DNA from 2 places in the Bradyrhizobium sp. 521_C7_N1_3 genome. Region 2 is predicted to be linked to the other one. Evidence: riboswitches for the same ligand, from Rfam matches in the RefSeq annotation. Region 2 holds a riboswitch; the other holds the start of a gene.
The links. Region 2 has a riboswitch for glycine ahead of AB7008_RS32085 (D-amino acid dehydrogenase). Riboswitches for the same ligand answer to the same signal wherever they lie in the genome.
Positions count from the first base shown of each region.

Region 1 (7,785 bases), 160 kb from region 2:
TCGCCGAGCTGCGACTGCGCGTAGTCGGTGATGCCGACGGTGGCGACATCGCCGTCGATGGCGAGCCATTCGTGGTCGGAGGTGTACAGCGTCGTGGTCATTTTCTCAGTCCTCAGCGTTTGTAGGTGTTTTTCACGAAGGGCATGGCGGCGACCGTGAGCGGCAGCCGCTGGCCGCGCACTTCGGCGAAGAGTTTTGTATCGAGCGCGCTCGATGCCGTGGGCACATAGCCCATCGCGACCGGCGCGTTCAGGCTCGGGCCGAAACCGCCCGAGGTGACCTTTCCGATCGGCTCGCCGCCTGCGGCATCCGCAAACAGCAGCGCGCCCTCGCGCACCGGCGCGCGGCCCTCCGTGCGCAGGCCGACGCGGCGGCGGCTCGCGCCGTTGTCGAAATGGGCAAGAATCTTCTCGGCGCCGGGAAAGCCGCCGGCGCGGGCGCCGGCGGTGCGGCGGCTCTTCTGCACCGACCATTCCAGCGCCGCCTCGACCGGCGTGGTCGCGGTGTCGATGTCGTGGCCATAGAGGCAGAGCCCGGCCTCCAGCCGCAGGCTGTCGCGGGCGCCAAGGCCGATCGGCATCACGTCGGGGTTTTCAAGCAGCGTCCTGGCGAGGTGCTCGGCGTGCGTGGCGGGGACCGAGATCTCGAACCCGTCCTCGCCGGTGTAGCCGGAGCGCGAGACGAAGCAGTCGAGGCCGGCAACCTTGTGCGGGCCGGCGTCCATGAACTTCATGGCGGGCGCCTCTGCACACAATTTCGCCAGTGCGGCTTCCGCCTTCGGGCCCTGCAGCGCGATCAGGGCGCGGTCTTGAAGCGAATCGATGATGCAGTCGCCCGAGAGATGCGCGCGCAGATGCGCCTCGTCCGCTTCCTTGCAGGCGGCATTGACGACCAGGAACAGATGGTCGCCGAAATTGGCGACCATCAGATCGTCGAGAATGCCGCCGTCCGGATTGGTGAACTGGGCGTAGCGCTGCCGTCCCGGGGCAATCGCCACGATATCCTGCGGCACCAGCCGTTCCAGCGCGCGGGCGGCGTCCTCGACCTTGCCGGATTTGGGCCGGAGCGCGAGCTGGCCCATGTGGGAGACGTCGAACAGGCCGGCGGAGGAACGGGTATGGAGGTGCTCTTTCAGGACGCCCGCAGGGTACTGCACGGGCATGTCATAGCCCGCGAACGGCACCATCTTGCCGCCGAGGGAGACGTGAAGCCCGTGAAGGGGCGTACGTTTGAGGGAATCTTGGTCGTCGCGCGCAAGCATTACGGGGCCCTCGGCGGTTCCCCGGGGACGATTCCCCGGTAGCAACCAGTCGAAGCCCCATCTGTCGCTGTGCCTGAGAGTATTATCCCGTCGGCGGACGCTGTCCGGGTGTTATGCCCGTCGGCGCCTCTTTCCAGATGTCGTCAAAGCCACGCGGTCCTTTTGCCTGAGAGTTTCCGGGGCGGTTGCTCCTTCGGCGCCGGCACCAAAGCCGGTCTCTCCCGACGTGGCCGTACGATACAGATGGGTACAGACCACAGGCCGGCCAAGCCTGTCAACGCGCACCTGACGGCTTTCAACGGGATTGCAAACGGGATTGCGCGCCTGCGGCAACTCACTGATCTCCTTGCACAGTTTCTGGACAGCGCAGCTGGCCTTGTCTAAAAGCGCTTTGACCCGCAGATATCAGCCCAAATGCCCGGTTTGGATGGCAAATCAGCGGGTCCAAGCACACCCGATTGGATGAACATGAGCGGCGTCAACGAGATCAGGTCGACCTTTCTGAACTTCTTTGCCGAGAACGGCCACGAGATCGTGTCGTCCTCGCCATTGGTGCCTCGCAACGATCCCACGTTGATGTTCACCAATGCCGGCATGGTGCAGTTCAAGAACGTCTTCACCGGCGTCGAGAAGCGGCCCTATCAGCGCGCCACCACGTCGCAAAAATGCGTGCGCGCCGGCGGCAAGCACAACGACCTCGACAATGTCGGCTATACCGCACGCCATCTCACCTTCTTCGAGATGCTCGGCAATTTCTCGTTCGGCGACTATTTCAAGGAGCGCGCGATCGAGCTGGCCTGGACCCTGATCACGCGGGAGTTCGGGCTCAAGAAGGACAAGCTGCTCGTCACCGTCTACCACACCGACGACGAGGCGGCCGGCCTGTGGAAGAAGATCGCCGGCTTCTCCGACGACCGCATCATCCGCATCCCGACCTCGGACAATTTCTGGGCGATGGGTGACACCGGTCCGTGCGGCCCGTGCTCGGAAATCTTCATCGACCGCGGCGATCACATCTGGGGCGGACCTCCGGGCTCGCCGGAAGAGGACGGCGACCGCTTCCTCGAATTCTGGAACCTGGTGTTCATGCAGTACGAGCAGGTGACGAAGGAGGAGCGCGTGGATCTGCCGCGTCCCTCGATCGACACCGGCATGGGGCTGGAGCGCATGGCCAGCGTCATGAAGGGCGTCGACAGCGTGTTCGAGACCGACCTGTTCCGCCACCTGATCGACGCGACCGCGTCCGCGCTCGGCAGCGGGCCGAACGAGCAGACCGTGGCCTCGTTCCGCGTCATCGCCGACCATCTGCGCTCCTCGGCCTTCCTCGTCTCCGACGGCGTGCTGCCGTCGAACGAGGGCCGTGGCTACGTGCTGCGCCGGATCATGCGCCGCGCGATGCGCCATGCGCAGCTGCTCGGTGCCAAGGAGCCGCTGATGCACCGCCTGGTCTGGGCGCTGGTCCGCGAGATGGGCCAGGCCTATCCCGAGTTGATGCGCGCGGAAAACCTGATCGAGGAGACGCTGCGGCTGGAAGAGACCCGCTTCCGCAAGACGCTGACCCGCGGCCTTGCGATCCTCGACGAGAAGAGCGCGTCGTTGAAGAAGGGCGACATGTTCGATGGCGACGTCGCGTTCACGCTGTACGACACCTACGGCTTTCCGCTGGATCTGACACAGGACGCGCTGAAGTCGCGCGGCATCAGCGTCGATCAGGCCTCGTTCACCGACGCGATGGAGCGGCAGAAGGCCAAGGCGCGCGAGTCCTGGAAGGGTTCTGGCGAGGCGGCCTCCGAAGCAATCTGGTTCCCGCTGCGTGAGAAGCTCGGGGCCACCGAATTCCTGGGCTATGAGACCGAGAGCGCCGAAGGCGTGGTCTCCGCGCTGGTGAAGGACGGCCAGGAAGCCGCCAGCCTCAAGGCCGGCGAGACCGGCGCGATCGTGCTCAACCAGACGCCGTTCTACGCGGAATCAGGTGGCCAGGTCGGCGACACTGGCTTGCTCAGCGGCGAGGGCGGCATCAAGTTCCGCGTCACCGATACGCAGAAGAAGCTCGGCGATCTCTTCGTTCACGTCGGCACCGTCGAGAGCGGCGAGCTGAAGCTCGGTACCGCGCTGCAGCTCGAGGTCGATCATTCGCGCCGCTCGTCGATCCGCGCGCATCATTCGGCGACGCATCTCATCCACGAGGCGCTGCGTCAGGTGCTCGGTGATCACATCGCCCAGCGCGGCTCGATGGTCGCCCCCGACCGCCTGCGCTTCGACTTCGTGCATCCGAAGCCGATCACGGCGGAAGAGCTCGCCCGCGTCGAGGACATCGCCAACGACGTGGTGCTGGAGAACGACGAGGTCACCACGCGCGTCATGGGCGTCGACGAGGCCCGCGAGGCCGGGGCGCGTGCCCTGTTCGGCGAGAAATATGGCGACGAGGTCCGCGTCGTCTCGATGGGTAGGACCGCGCGTGAGCGCGGCGCCAATGCGCTCGGCTGGTCGGTCGAGCTCTGCGGCGGCACCCATGTGAAGCGCACCGGCGACATCGGCCTGATCACGCTGACCGGCGAGAGCGCGGTCGCCTCCGGCGTGCGCCGCATCGAGGCGCTGACCGGCAATTATGCGCGCAGGCACGCCAACGAGACCATGGCGCTGGCGAAGAGCGCGGCCAACGAGCTGCGCACCTCGGTCGACGACGTGCCGGTGCGCATCGCCGCGTTAATGGAGGAGCGCAAGAAGCTCGAGCGCGAGCTCTCCGACGCCCGTAAGAAGCTCGCGATGGGCGGCGGTACGTCCGTCGGGAACGGCGGAGCCGCAGGCGTGCGTGAGGTCGGCGACGTCAAGCTGATGGCGCGCGCAGTCGAGGGCATCGAGATGAAGGATCTCAAGAGCCTTGCGGACGACGGCAAGAAGCAGATCGGCTCCGGCGTGGTCGCCATCGTCGGCGTCACCGAGGACGGCAAGGCCGGCATCGTTGTCGGCGTCACCGCGGATCTCACCGCGCGCTTCAATGCCGTGAACCTCGTGCGCGTCGCCTCCGAGGCGCTCGGCGGCAAGGGCGGCGGCGGCCGGCCCGACATGGCGCAGGCCGGCGGCCCCGATGGCGCCAAGGCGCCCGAGGCGCTCGCGGCGATCGAAAAAGCGATGGCAGGCGCTTAAAGACTCATGCGCCTCGTTCCGCGAGGACGTGGCCCGGCCGATCCCAACCTAAGGGATCGCCTGTACGAATTGCTGGAGCACGATCCGCTCGCCTACTCGATCGGGTCGCGCTTCATCCAGATCATCATCGGCGTCATCGTGCTCGACGTCGTCGCGATGATCCTTGCCTCGGTGCCGGAGCTCGACGCGCGGTTCGACACGCTGTTCAGCGCGGTCGCCGTCCTCGCCGTCATCGTGTTCGCGCTCGAATATTTGGCGCGGCTGTGGACCGTGGCGGGGCACACCCAGCGCAACGGCTCCGCGCTGTCCGACCGGCTCTCTTATGCCTTCTCCGCGCTCGGCATCATCGACCTCATGGCGTTCCTGCCGGCCGCGATCGTGCTGGCCACAGGCCGGCACGCGACGCTGGCCGGGCTCGGCGTGCTGCCGTTCTTCAAGCTGATCCGTTATTCGCCGGCAATGCGCTCGCTGCTCGCGGCCATCCATGCCGAGCGGCGTGCGCTGATCGGCTGCATCGTCATCCTGATCGGTGTGGTCCTGACCTTCGCCTCGCTGCTCTACGCTATCGAGCGCGACGTGCAGCCCAGCAAGCTCGGCACCATTCCAGACGCGATGTGGTGGGCGATCGTGACGCTCGGCACCGTCGGCTATGGCGACGTCGTGCCGGTGACGCCGCTCGGCAAGTTCATCTCGGTATTCGCCATCATCAGCGGCTTTGCCATGATCGCGCTGCCGGTCGCGATCATCTCGACCGCCTTTGCCGAGGAGGTGAGGCGGCGCGATTTCGTCGTCACCTGGGGCATGCTGGCGCGGGTGCCGCTGTTCTCGCATCTCAGCGCAGCAGAGATTGCCGACATCATGCGGCTGCTCCGCGCCCGCACCATCGAGCAGGGCGAGATATTGGTCCGCCGCGGCGATGCCGCTTCCTCGATGTATTTCATCACTGCGGGCGAGGTCGAGATCGCGCTGCCGAGCCAGCAGGTGCGGCTCGGCGACGGCACCTTCTTCGGCGAGATCGCGCTGCTGCATAAGACCAAACGCAGCGGCACGGTGACGGCGACGTGCAAGACGCGGCTGCTGGTGCTCGACGCCCAGGATTTTCACGCTTTGATCGAGCGCATGCCGACGCTCGCTGCCCACGTCCACCAGACCGCGAAAGCCCGGCTGGAGGAGACCGGCGACCTCGCGGCGGCGGAACTGGCGCAGGCGGAGCGCGACGACACCGACCGCTAAGCGGTCAGCCCTTCTTCAGGAAAATGTAGTCCGCCGAGTACGGCGCGCTTTTGAACTCGCCGGCCTTGTCGCAAGAACCCTCGAGCTTGCCGCCGTGGGTGTTGATGCGCTGGACGGTGGTGACCGGCGTCAGGATGCCGCTGCCGCGGCGGGAGGCGACCTCCAGCTTCAGCCAGGGGATGTCGGCGGCGGTTGCGCCCGGCGCGTTGCCGATGGCCTTGCCGGCCACGCCGCTGCCGTCGGCAAGCTCCCAGTTCGGGCCGGCGTAGTGGCGGCCGACGGTCTTGCCCTCGACGAGCAGCGTCGCCACCGGCTCCCGGAAAGCCCAGGTGAGCTTGCCGTCGGCGGCTGCCTTGCAGTCATAGACCTGCGCGCCTTCGGCGTGAACGCTAAGCACGACGGTCTCGCCGGGGGCGGCGATGGCGTCGGGGAGCGGCTCCGCGGCCGCGGCGGGTCCGGCCACGGCCGCGAGCAGCAGGCAGGGGACGGCGAACTTGACGATGGACATGGGTGGCCTCCGCAACGGGGTCAAAATGAATGGGCCGCGCCTAAGCGCGGCCCATAACGATGTCTAACCCCGATCAGACGAAAATAATGCGCGGGCTTACGCCAACGCTTTCGTGAGATTCTCCGAGACCTTGTCGAGGAAGCCGGTGGTCGAGAGCCAGCGCTGGTCGGCACCGACCAGGAGCGCGAGATCCTTGGTCATGTAGCCGGCCTCGACGGTGTCGACGCAGACCTTCTCGAGGGTGGTGGCGAACTTGGCGAGCTCGGCATTGTTGTCGAGCTTGGCGCGGTGCGCCAGGCCACGGGTCCAGGCGAAGATCGACGCGATCGAGTTGGTCGAGGTCTCCTTGCCCTTCTGGTGCTCGCGGTAGTGGCGGGTCACCGTGCCGTGGGCGGCTTCGGCTTCCACGGTCTTGCCGTCGGGGGTGAGCAGCACCGAGGTCATCAGGCCGAGCGAGCCGTAGCCCTGCGCGACCGTGTCGGACTGCACGTCGCCGTCGTAGTTCTTACAGGCCCAGACATAGCCGCCGGACCATTTCAGCGCCGAGGCCACCATGTCGTCGATCAGGCGGTGCTCGTAGGTCAGGCCCTTGGCCTCGAATTCCTTCTTGAACTCGCGGTCGTAGACGTCCTGGAAGATGTCCTTGAAGCGGCCGTCATAGACCTTCATGATCGTGTTCTTGGTCGAGAGATAGACCGGGTAGTTGCGCAGCAGGCCGTAGTTCAACGAAGCCCGGGCGAAGTCGATGATGGAGTCGTCGAGATTGTACATCTGCATCGCGACGCCGGAGCCCGGGGTCTTGAACACTTCCTTCTCGATCACGGTGCCGTCCTCGCCGACGAACTTCATCGTCAGCGTGCCCTTGCCGGGGAACTTGATGTCGGTGGCGCGGTACTGGTCGCCGTAGGCGTGGCGGCCGATGATGATCGGCTTGGTCCAGCCGGGAACCAGGCGCGGCACGTTCTTACAGATGATCGGCTCGCGGAAGATCACGCCGCCGAGGATGTTGCGGATGGTGCCGTTCGGCGACTTCCACATCTGCTTGAGGTTGAACTCCTTCACCCGGGCCTCGTCCGGGGTGATGGTGGCGCACTTGACGCCGACGCCGACCTTCTTGATCGCCTCGGCGGCGTCGATGGTCACCTGATCGTTGGTGTGGTCGCGGTACTCCATGCCCAGGTCAAAATAGAGCAGCTCGACATCGAGGTACGGGTTGATCAGCTTGTCCTTGATGTACTGCCAGATGATCCGGGTCATCTCGTCGCCATCGAGTTCGACGACGGGGTTGGACACCTTGATTTTTGCCATGATCGGGGAAGCCTCTTGGGAACGGCGCTTTGGCGCGCCACGGGAATATCCGCCGCCTCTTAGCACCTGATAGCAGCGGGCGAAAGCCAAGGGATTATGCACTTTTAGCTCATCCAGCTTGCCCAGATGGGGGGCGGGACGGGCCCTGCCGCGGGGGCGGGCCTCAGGCTTCAGAGGAGATTCAAAAGTCGAATCCAACCCGTTATTTCCCTTGAGAATTTCGTCAGGACAGGCAAACGACAGGCGAACGGGCAGCCGGCCCCTGGGCCGGCTTTGAATCAATTCCTGAAGAACGCCTTGCCAAGGCCTTGAGAACCCAAGGCCTTGC
Region 1 covers NZ_CP197232.1:6,942,296-6,950,080, reverse strand. Annotated here, with positions in the region: gene gcvH (glycine cleavage system protein GcvH) at 1-101, opposite strand, end outside; gene gcvT (glycine cleavage system aminomethyltransferase GcvT) at 113-1,261, opposite strand; glycine riboswitch at 1,407-1,495, opposite strand; gene alaS (alanine--tRNA ligase) at 1,730-4,408, shown strand; gene AB7008_RS32865 (cyclic nucleotide-gated ion channel) at 4,415-5,641, shown strand; gene AB7008_RS32860 (DUF3455 domain-containing protein) at 5,646-6,149, opposite strand; gene AB7008_RS32855 (NADP-dependent isocitrate dehydrogenase) at 6,246-7,457, opposite strand.
Region 1: linked by a shared signal. The riboswitch ahead of gcvT (glycine cleavage system aminomethyltransferase GcvT) and the one ahead of AB7008_RS32085 (D-amino acid dehydrogenase) in region 2 are both predicted to bind glycine.

Region 2 (7,785 bases):
AGAAGCCGGAGACGAGGCCAATCGCAAGGCCGATGGCGATCGCCAGGATCGCCGAGCCGATGCCGATCAGGAGCGAGATGCGGCCGCCATAGATCACGCGCGACAAGAGGTCACGGCCATAGGCGTCGGTGCCGAGCAGGAACTGCGCCGAGGCCGGCTTCAGCCGTTGCGAGGGCGCAAGCTGGACCGGATCGTGCGGCGCGATCAGCGGCGCCAGGATCGAGACCAGCACGATCAGCGCGAGCAAGATCGTGGCCGCCGCGATGATCGGCGTCGAGGTGAGGAATCCGAAACGCGGCCGCAATGGCGACGTGATCGGAATTGACGACTGGGGGAGGCTATCGACGGACATTTTTGTTGGTATCCTTGCCTCAGTACCGGATCCGGGGATCGAGCAGCGTGTAGGCGACGTCGATCAGGAGATTGACGACCACATAGATCAGCGACGTCAGCAGGATCATCGCCTGGATGACCGGATAGTCGCGCGCCAGCACCGCGTCCACCGTGAGGCGGCCGATGCCGGGGATGTTGAACACGCTCTCGGTGACGACGACGCCGGAGATCAGCAGCGCAAAGCCGGTGCCGATCACGGTGATCACGGGCACCGCGGCATTGCGCAGCGCATGGCGCATCATCACGGCGACCTCGTTGATGCCCTTGGCACGCGCCGTGCGGACGTAGTCCTCGCCGAGCACGTCGAGCATCGCCGCGCGCGTCATGCGCGCGATCAGCGCGATGTAGATGAAGGAGAGCGCGCAGGTCGGCAGGATGATACGTTCGAAGAACGGTCCAAAGCCGTTGAAGATGCTGCGGAAACCCTGCACCGGCACCCAGCGCAGGTCGATCGCGAAGACCTCAATCAGAAGATAGCCGACCACGAACACCGGCACGGAGAAGCCGAGCACGGAAAGGCCCATCACGAAACGGTCGATCCAGGTGCCGTGCTTCCACGCCGCGATGACGCCCAGGGGCACGGCGACGATGACGGCGAGAATGATCGTCGAGAGCGCGATCGAGATCGACGGCTCGACGCGCTGGCTGATCATCTTCATGACCGGCAGGTTGGAGATCAGCGACGTCCCGAGATCGCCGTGCAGCAGCTTGTTCACCCAGGTGATGAATTGCACGATCAGCGGCTCGTTGAGGCCGAGCGAGTCGCGGATGCGTTCCAACCGTTCCGGCGTCGCGTTGTCGCCGGCGAGAATGGCGGCGGGATCGCCCGGCGTCAGCCGCAGCAGCAGGAAGACGAACAGCGCGACGACGCCCATCACGGGCACCGCGGCCAGAACGCGGCGAATGAGATAACCTAGCATGCACCTATCTCCGGCTGCGGAACTTGTGGGGCCGGGAGGCCCCCTTGGAATCGGTTCTGTCTATCATGCACGCCTGTCACTCGGGCTGGAAAAGCCGGCCGGAGAAGCCGACCTTTCGGGGCAAATTGTGTGCCAAGGGCAGGGCGGTCGCAAGAGGCGGCCGTGCCTCCGATATCGACCACTCAAGATGCATGACGGAACTCGCGCTCAACCCTGAGTGACGGTCCGGTCGGCGGTGCGTTGAGCCCGCGCCAGCCGTCGATGGTCCCGGCAATCATCTGCGCGGTCGCGGCCGACAAGGTCCAGCCGAGATGACCGTGACCGGTGTTGAAGAACACGCCCGGCATCCGTCCTGCGCGCACCACCGGCATCATGTTCGGCATCATCGGCCGCAGCCCGGCCCAGGGCACGACCTTGGACGTTTCGACGCCGGGGAAGTTGCCGCGCACCCAGTCGACCAGCGGCTGCACGCGGTCGGCGCGGATGTCGCGGTTGAAGTCGTTGAATTCTGCGGTGCCTGCGACGCGGAAGCGATCGGCGCCGAGCCGGCTGGTGACGATCTTGGCGGCTTCGTCGAGCAGGCTCACGGTCGGCGTCGCATTGCGGCTTGCGGCAGTGTCGAGCTGCACGGTGATCGAGTAGCCCTTCACCGGGTAGACGTTGACCCGCTCGTCGAGGAGGGCGGCGAAGTGACGGCTGGCCACGCCGGCGCAGACCACGACACCGTCCACCTTCAACATGCCGCGCGCGGACGCGACAGCGTCGGTTGCGGAAAGATCAGCCCAGCCGATGACGAAGCCGCCACCTGCCTGGGCAATGGAATCGATGTTGGCTTCGTGGATAAAGGTCGCGCCGCGCCGCTTGCAGGCTTCCGCAAGTCCGCGCGTGAACTTGTGGATATCGCCGGTCGCATCCGACGGCGTGTAGAAGCCGCCGAAATAGTCCTTGCGTAGCGTCGGCTCGATGGCGCGGATCTCCTCCGGTGTCACCGGGCGGCGATCGAGCCCGCCTTCCTTCAGCAGCGCATTGACCTGCAGGCCGGATTCAAAACCCTTCTTGTCGTGATAGATGTGCAGGATGCCGCGGCGTTCGAGATCGAAGTCGATGCCTTCGCGCTCCGCGATCTCGAACAGATGCTTGCGGGCCTCGATCGCGAGCCGCGTGGTCTGGACCGTGTTGGCGCGGTAGTTGCCGATATTGGCGACGAACTCGCTCATCCACGAATATTTGTGCCAGTTCGGCCGCGGGTTCATCAGCAGCGGCGCATCGCGCCGGAACATCCAGCGCAGGCCTTTCAGGATCGTCGCAGTGCTGTTCCACACTTCGGCATTGCTGGCGGAGAGCTGTCCGCCATTGGCGAAGGACGTCTCCATCGCGGCGTAGCGGTGCTTGTCGAGCACCGTCACCTTGTAGCCGCGTTCGAGCAGGGCATAGGCGGTCGTTACGCCGGTGATGCCGGCGCCGATGATGGCGATATGGGTCATGATAGTTCGGGGCTCCCGTGAGTTAGAGACGGCTAACCGCCGGCCAAAGGCCGTTGGCGGCGCCCCATCTGTCACGGTTACCTGAGAGCTTGATCCGTTGCTCAACCTCGGGCGAGGTCAGCTTGCGGACTATCCCCTTCGGTGGACGTCACGACGTTGAGATCGTGCCGTCTCTCTCCAGATCGTCCTGACGATACAGTCCTTTTGCCTGAGAGTTTCCGGGGCGGTTGCTCCGTCGGCGCCGCAACGAAAGCCGAAACCTTCGCTGCAATCTCTCCCGCATCGTCGCGTGGACGATCGAGCAGTACGATACGCCTCATTTTTGGACAAGGCTAAATTTCAAACCGTGACTGCCAACGCATTGTGCAGTGCGAAGTTTGCGTCGTCATTCCGGGGCGCGTCGAAGACGCGAACCCGGAATCTCGAGATCCCGGGGTTCGATGCTTTGCATCGCCCCGGGATGACTCGGCCCTATTACTCCAGCGTCGCCAGCAAACCGGCCATCAGGCGGCCGCGCTCGACCAGGCTCTCGACCTCGATGAATTCTTCCAGCGTGTGGCCGTTGCCGCCGCGCACGCCGAGGCCGTCGAGCGTCGGGATGCCCATCGCGCCGGTAAAGTTGCCGTCGGAGCCGCCGCCGGAGCTCGCATGCGGTAGCTCAGTGCCGAGCAATTTGGCGATGCCGCGCGCCTTTTCATAAAGCGCCATGGTGCCGGCATCCGGCTCCCATACGGGGCGCGTGACGCCGCGCGAACGTGACATCATTGGTCGTGCCCGAAAGCGCCAGCATCCGCTCGACGCCGCGATCGAGATCGGCCTGGCGCTTGGCCATGGACAGCGCCTCGCCGGTGGCAGTCGTGGCAACGCAATTGACCCATTGTCCGCCGTGCACGACGCCAACCGAGAAAGTGCAGTCCTCCGTCGTCATCGCGTCAATCGCGAGGATCTGCCGCGCCATCTCGCGGATCGCCGAGCGTCCGGCCGACAATGTCGCGCCGGCATGGCTCGGTCGGCCCGTCGCTTCCAGATTGAAGCGCGCGATGGCGTAACGTCCGGTGGTGACACCGTTGTCGGCGCGGCCCGGTTCGGGCACCAGCACATATTTGTTGCGCGCGGCTTCCGCCTCGATGATGTCCCGCGTCGAGGGCGTGCCGACTTCCTCGTCGGGCGTAAACAGCACGGTGATCGGCAGCGGCGTGGTGAAGGAGGCGCGCGCCAGCTGCCGGATCGCTTCCAGCGAAAGATAATTGCCGCCCTTCATGTCGTAGATGCCGGGGCCGTAGCACTTGTTGCCCTCGCGCCGCCATTTCAGCTTCTCGATGGTGCCGACCGGGTGGACGGTATCCATGTGGCCGGCGATCAGGATGCCCGGCTCGCCCTGTTTCGGATGCGGGAAGCGCGCGCGGATCACGCCGCCGAAGCCCTGTCGGCCGCCGATGCGTTCGATCGTCGCACCCATGATCGCCATATCCCGCGCTGCGATATCGAGCATGCGGTCGACGGCGCCCGCGTCCCAGGTCGGGCTCTCGCATTCCACCCAGGTGCGCAGGCCCTGGAGCATCGCCTCGGAATCGAAGGGAAGATTGGCTGGATTCATCTTAATGTCTCTCAGGCTTGAAAGATGGAACGCGCATTGCATTGGCGTGGACAGGACTGGCGGAAAGCGTTGTAGAGCCAAACCGATCTTTGTGGAGCCCGTGAGCGCGCCGCTTGGGGCTGCAGCGAAACCGGATTGACGCGCTCAGCACTGTCTGCAAGTCTCGAAAGACAAAGGCATCGCATGAGGTTAGTTCGCCTAAAGAACGAACCGAATGCTCAACCAATAACCTGCCTTTGAACAGTTTCACGTCAGGAGAAACTTTTATGTTGAGCTTGATGCGCCGGGGGCGTCGCGCGTTCGCCTCCACACTTGCGCTATCGGTCGTTGCGCTTTCGACGGCGATGGCCTCGCCGGTACTTGCCGCCGCCAGCAAGACCATCACCGCGGTGATGCATTCGGATCTGCGCATCATCGATCCGATTTTCACCACCGCCTACATCACGCGTGACCATGGCTACATGGTCTACGACACGCTGATCGCGACGGACTCGAACTTCAAGATCCAGCCGCAGATGGCGGACTGGAAGATCTCCGACGACAAGCTCACCTATACCTTCACGCTGCGCGATGGCCTGAAGTGGCACGACGGTACGCCGGTGACGGCGGAAGACTGCGCGGCTTCGCTGAAGCGCTGGGCTGCGGTCGACGGCATGGGCCAGCAGATGATGCAGTTTACTGCGAGCATCGAGGCGACCGACCCCAAGACGATCACGCTGAAGCTGAAGGAGCCCTACGGCCTCGTGCTCGAATCCATCGGCAAGCCGTCCTCGCGCGTCGCCTTCATGATGCCGAAGCGTCTTGCAGAAACGCCGCCGGACAAGCAGATCCCCGAGCAGATCGGCTCCGGCCCGTTCAAGTTCGTGCAGGGCGAATTCCAGCCCGGCGTGAAGGCGGTCTACGTCAAGAACACCGACTACGTTCCGCGCAAGGAGGCGTCGAGCTGGACTGCCGGAGGCAAGCTGGTCAAGGTCGATCGCGTCGAATGGATCACCATGCCGGATGCGCAGACCGCGGTGAACGCGCTGCAATCGGGCGACATCGACTTCATGGAAGTGCCGCCGTGGGATCTGCTGCCCGTGCTTGAAGGCAATGCCGACCTCAAGGTCGAGACGCTGAACAAGTTCGGCTACCAGACCCTTGGGCGCATGAACTTCCTCTATCCGCCCTTCGACAATCCGAAGATCCGCCGTGCCGCACTTCTGGCGATGAACCAGAAGGACGTGCTCGACGCGCTCGTCGGCAATCCCAAATACTACAAGATCTGCGGTGCGTTCTTCATCTGCGATACGCCGTTCGCGACCGACGTCGGCTCGGAATCGCTGGTCAAGGGCAACGGCATGGCGGAAGCCAAGAAGGCGCTCGCCGAGTCCGGCTATGACGGCACGCCCGTCGTGGTCATGGTGCCCGGCGACGTCGTGACGCTGAAGGCGCAGCCGACGGTCGCGGTGCAGTTGCTCCGCGAGGCCGGCTTCAAGGTCGACGCGCAGGCGACCGACTGGCAGACGGTGGTCAGCCGGCGCGCCAGCCAGAAGCCTCCGAAGGAGGGCGGCTGGAACATGTTCTTCACCAACTGGGTCAGCGCCGATGTGTCCAACCCGATCGCTAATCTGTCGATCGGCGGCCAAGGCAAGAAGGGCTGGTTCGGCTGGGCGGAAAACGCCAAGATCGAGAAGCTCAAGGACGACTTCGTCCGCGCCGCCTCGCTCGACGATCAGAAGAAGATCGCGGCCGAGATCCAGAAGGAAGCCTATGACCAGGTGATCTATGTGCCGCTCGGCCAGTATCTGGCGCCGAGCGCATGGCGGAAGTCGCTCACCGGCGTGCTCGATGGCCCGGCGACACCGTTGTTCTGGAACATCGACAAGACCGAGTAAGGCGAGGGCGCCCCAGCGCGCCTTCCCCGATCGTTACGCGGCGTCGCTGTCATCAGCGGCGCCGTTTTCGTTTGTCAGCCTCGCGTCAGCTTTTAACTCTTCCAGTGTCCGATCATTGCTATTTGTTTCTGACTTGAAATAGATGTGTGCAGTTTGCGCATCACGTCCTTCCCGCATTGATTCCCGTGCCGATTGATTTTGCACTCCAGGCGATGGCCGAACGGTCCGATCGCGCGCCGGCGCGGTGGCGGCGGCCGTTCCTGCGCTGGCTCGACGGCGTCGAGACGGGCTGGGCCGTTCCGCTTCTCATTGTGTGCTTCGTCGCGCTCTGGACGGTCTATCTGGCCGTCGCCTATGCCGGCAGCGGCCTGCACCCTGATACCCTAGAGGCCTGGACGCTCGGGCGCCGTTTCGCGTGGGGCTATCACAAGCATCCGCCGCTGGTGGGCTGGGTTACGGCGGTGTGGACCGCCGTCTTCCCGATCAGCGACTGGTCGCTGCAATTGATGGCGATGGCCAATGCCGGGCTCGCCCTGTTCTTCGTCGACCGGATCGCACGGCAGTTCGTGACCGGGCACAAACGCATCCTGGTGCTGCTGCTCCTGATGCTGACGCCGGCCTATCAATTCCACGCCCAGCGCTTCAACGCCAATTCGGTGCTGCTTGCGCTCTGGCCGCTCGCGACCTGGTGTTTTCTGCGCGCGTTCGAGACCCGCAGCGCGGCGTGGGCAGTCGCGGTAGGATGCACGACGGCACTGGCGATGGTCGGCAAATATTATTCGGTCTTCCTCGTGGCAAGCTTTGCATTTGCCGCGCTGGCTCATCCCGCGCGCCGCGCCTATTTCACGTCCGCTTCGCCGTGGATATCGGTCGTGGTCGGGTTCGCGGTGTTGTCGCCGCATATCTACTGGCTCGCGACGACCGGCGCGTCGGCCTTCACCTACGCGATGGCGCACGCCAACGGCAACTTCGCTAGTTCACTCGGTGAAGTGCAGAACTTCCTGCTCGGACTGGCGGCGGCCGTCAGCGCATCAGCCGTCATCTGGGTGTTCATCGCGGGCACGCGGCTGAAGCAATTCCCGGCCGATTTCGCCGCGATGAACTCTGGTCTGCGGCTCCTTTTCTACGTAGCGATCGGCACGATCGTGCTGCCGGTCCTGACGTCGCTGGCGATGGGCACCGATCTACCGTCGCTATGGGCGTTGCAAGGGCTGTTCCTGTTCGTCGTGCTGATCGTTTGCGGCACGCGCTACCCGATCGAAAGATTCTACACCGTTAATGTCACGATCATCACCGCGATCGTTGGGCTCGCCGCTGTCTTCGTCGCCGCCCCGATTCACGCCGTCTATCGCAACAATCACGGCTACGAAGAGGGCCGGAATTTCTACGCGCAGGTAGCTAACGAGATTACTCGCGAATGGCACGAACTGACCGGGGAGTCGCTCAGCGCCGTCAGTGGCGACGATTCGCTGGCCTTTGCGACCGCGTTCTACAGTCCGGACCATCCGTTTTAC
Region 2 covers NZ_CP197232.1:6,786,181-6,793,965, reverse strand. Annotated here, with positions in the region: gene AB7008_RS32095 (ABC transporter permease) at 1-352, opposite strand, end outside; gene AB7008_RS32090 (ABC transporter permease) at 372-1,313, opposite strand; gene AB7008_RS32085 (D-amino acid dehydrogenase) at 1,496-2,797, opposite strand; glycine riboswitch at 2,864-2,980, opposite strand; glycine riboswitch at 2,984-3,087, opposite strand; partial or broken gene AB7008_RS32080 (M20/M25/M40 family metallo-hydrolase) at 3,272-4,394, opposite strand; gene AB7008_RS32075 (ABC transporter substrate-binding protein) at 4,661-6,271, shown strand; gene AB7008_RS32070 (glycosyltransferase family 39 protein) at 6,484-7,785, shown strand, end outside.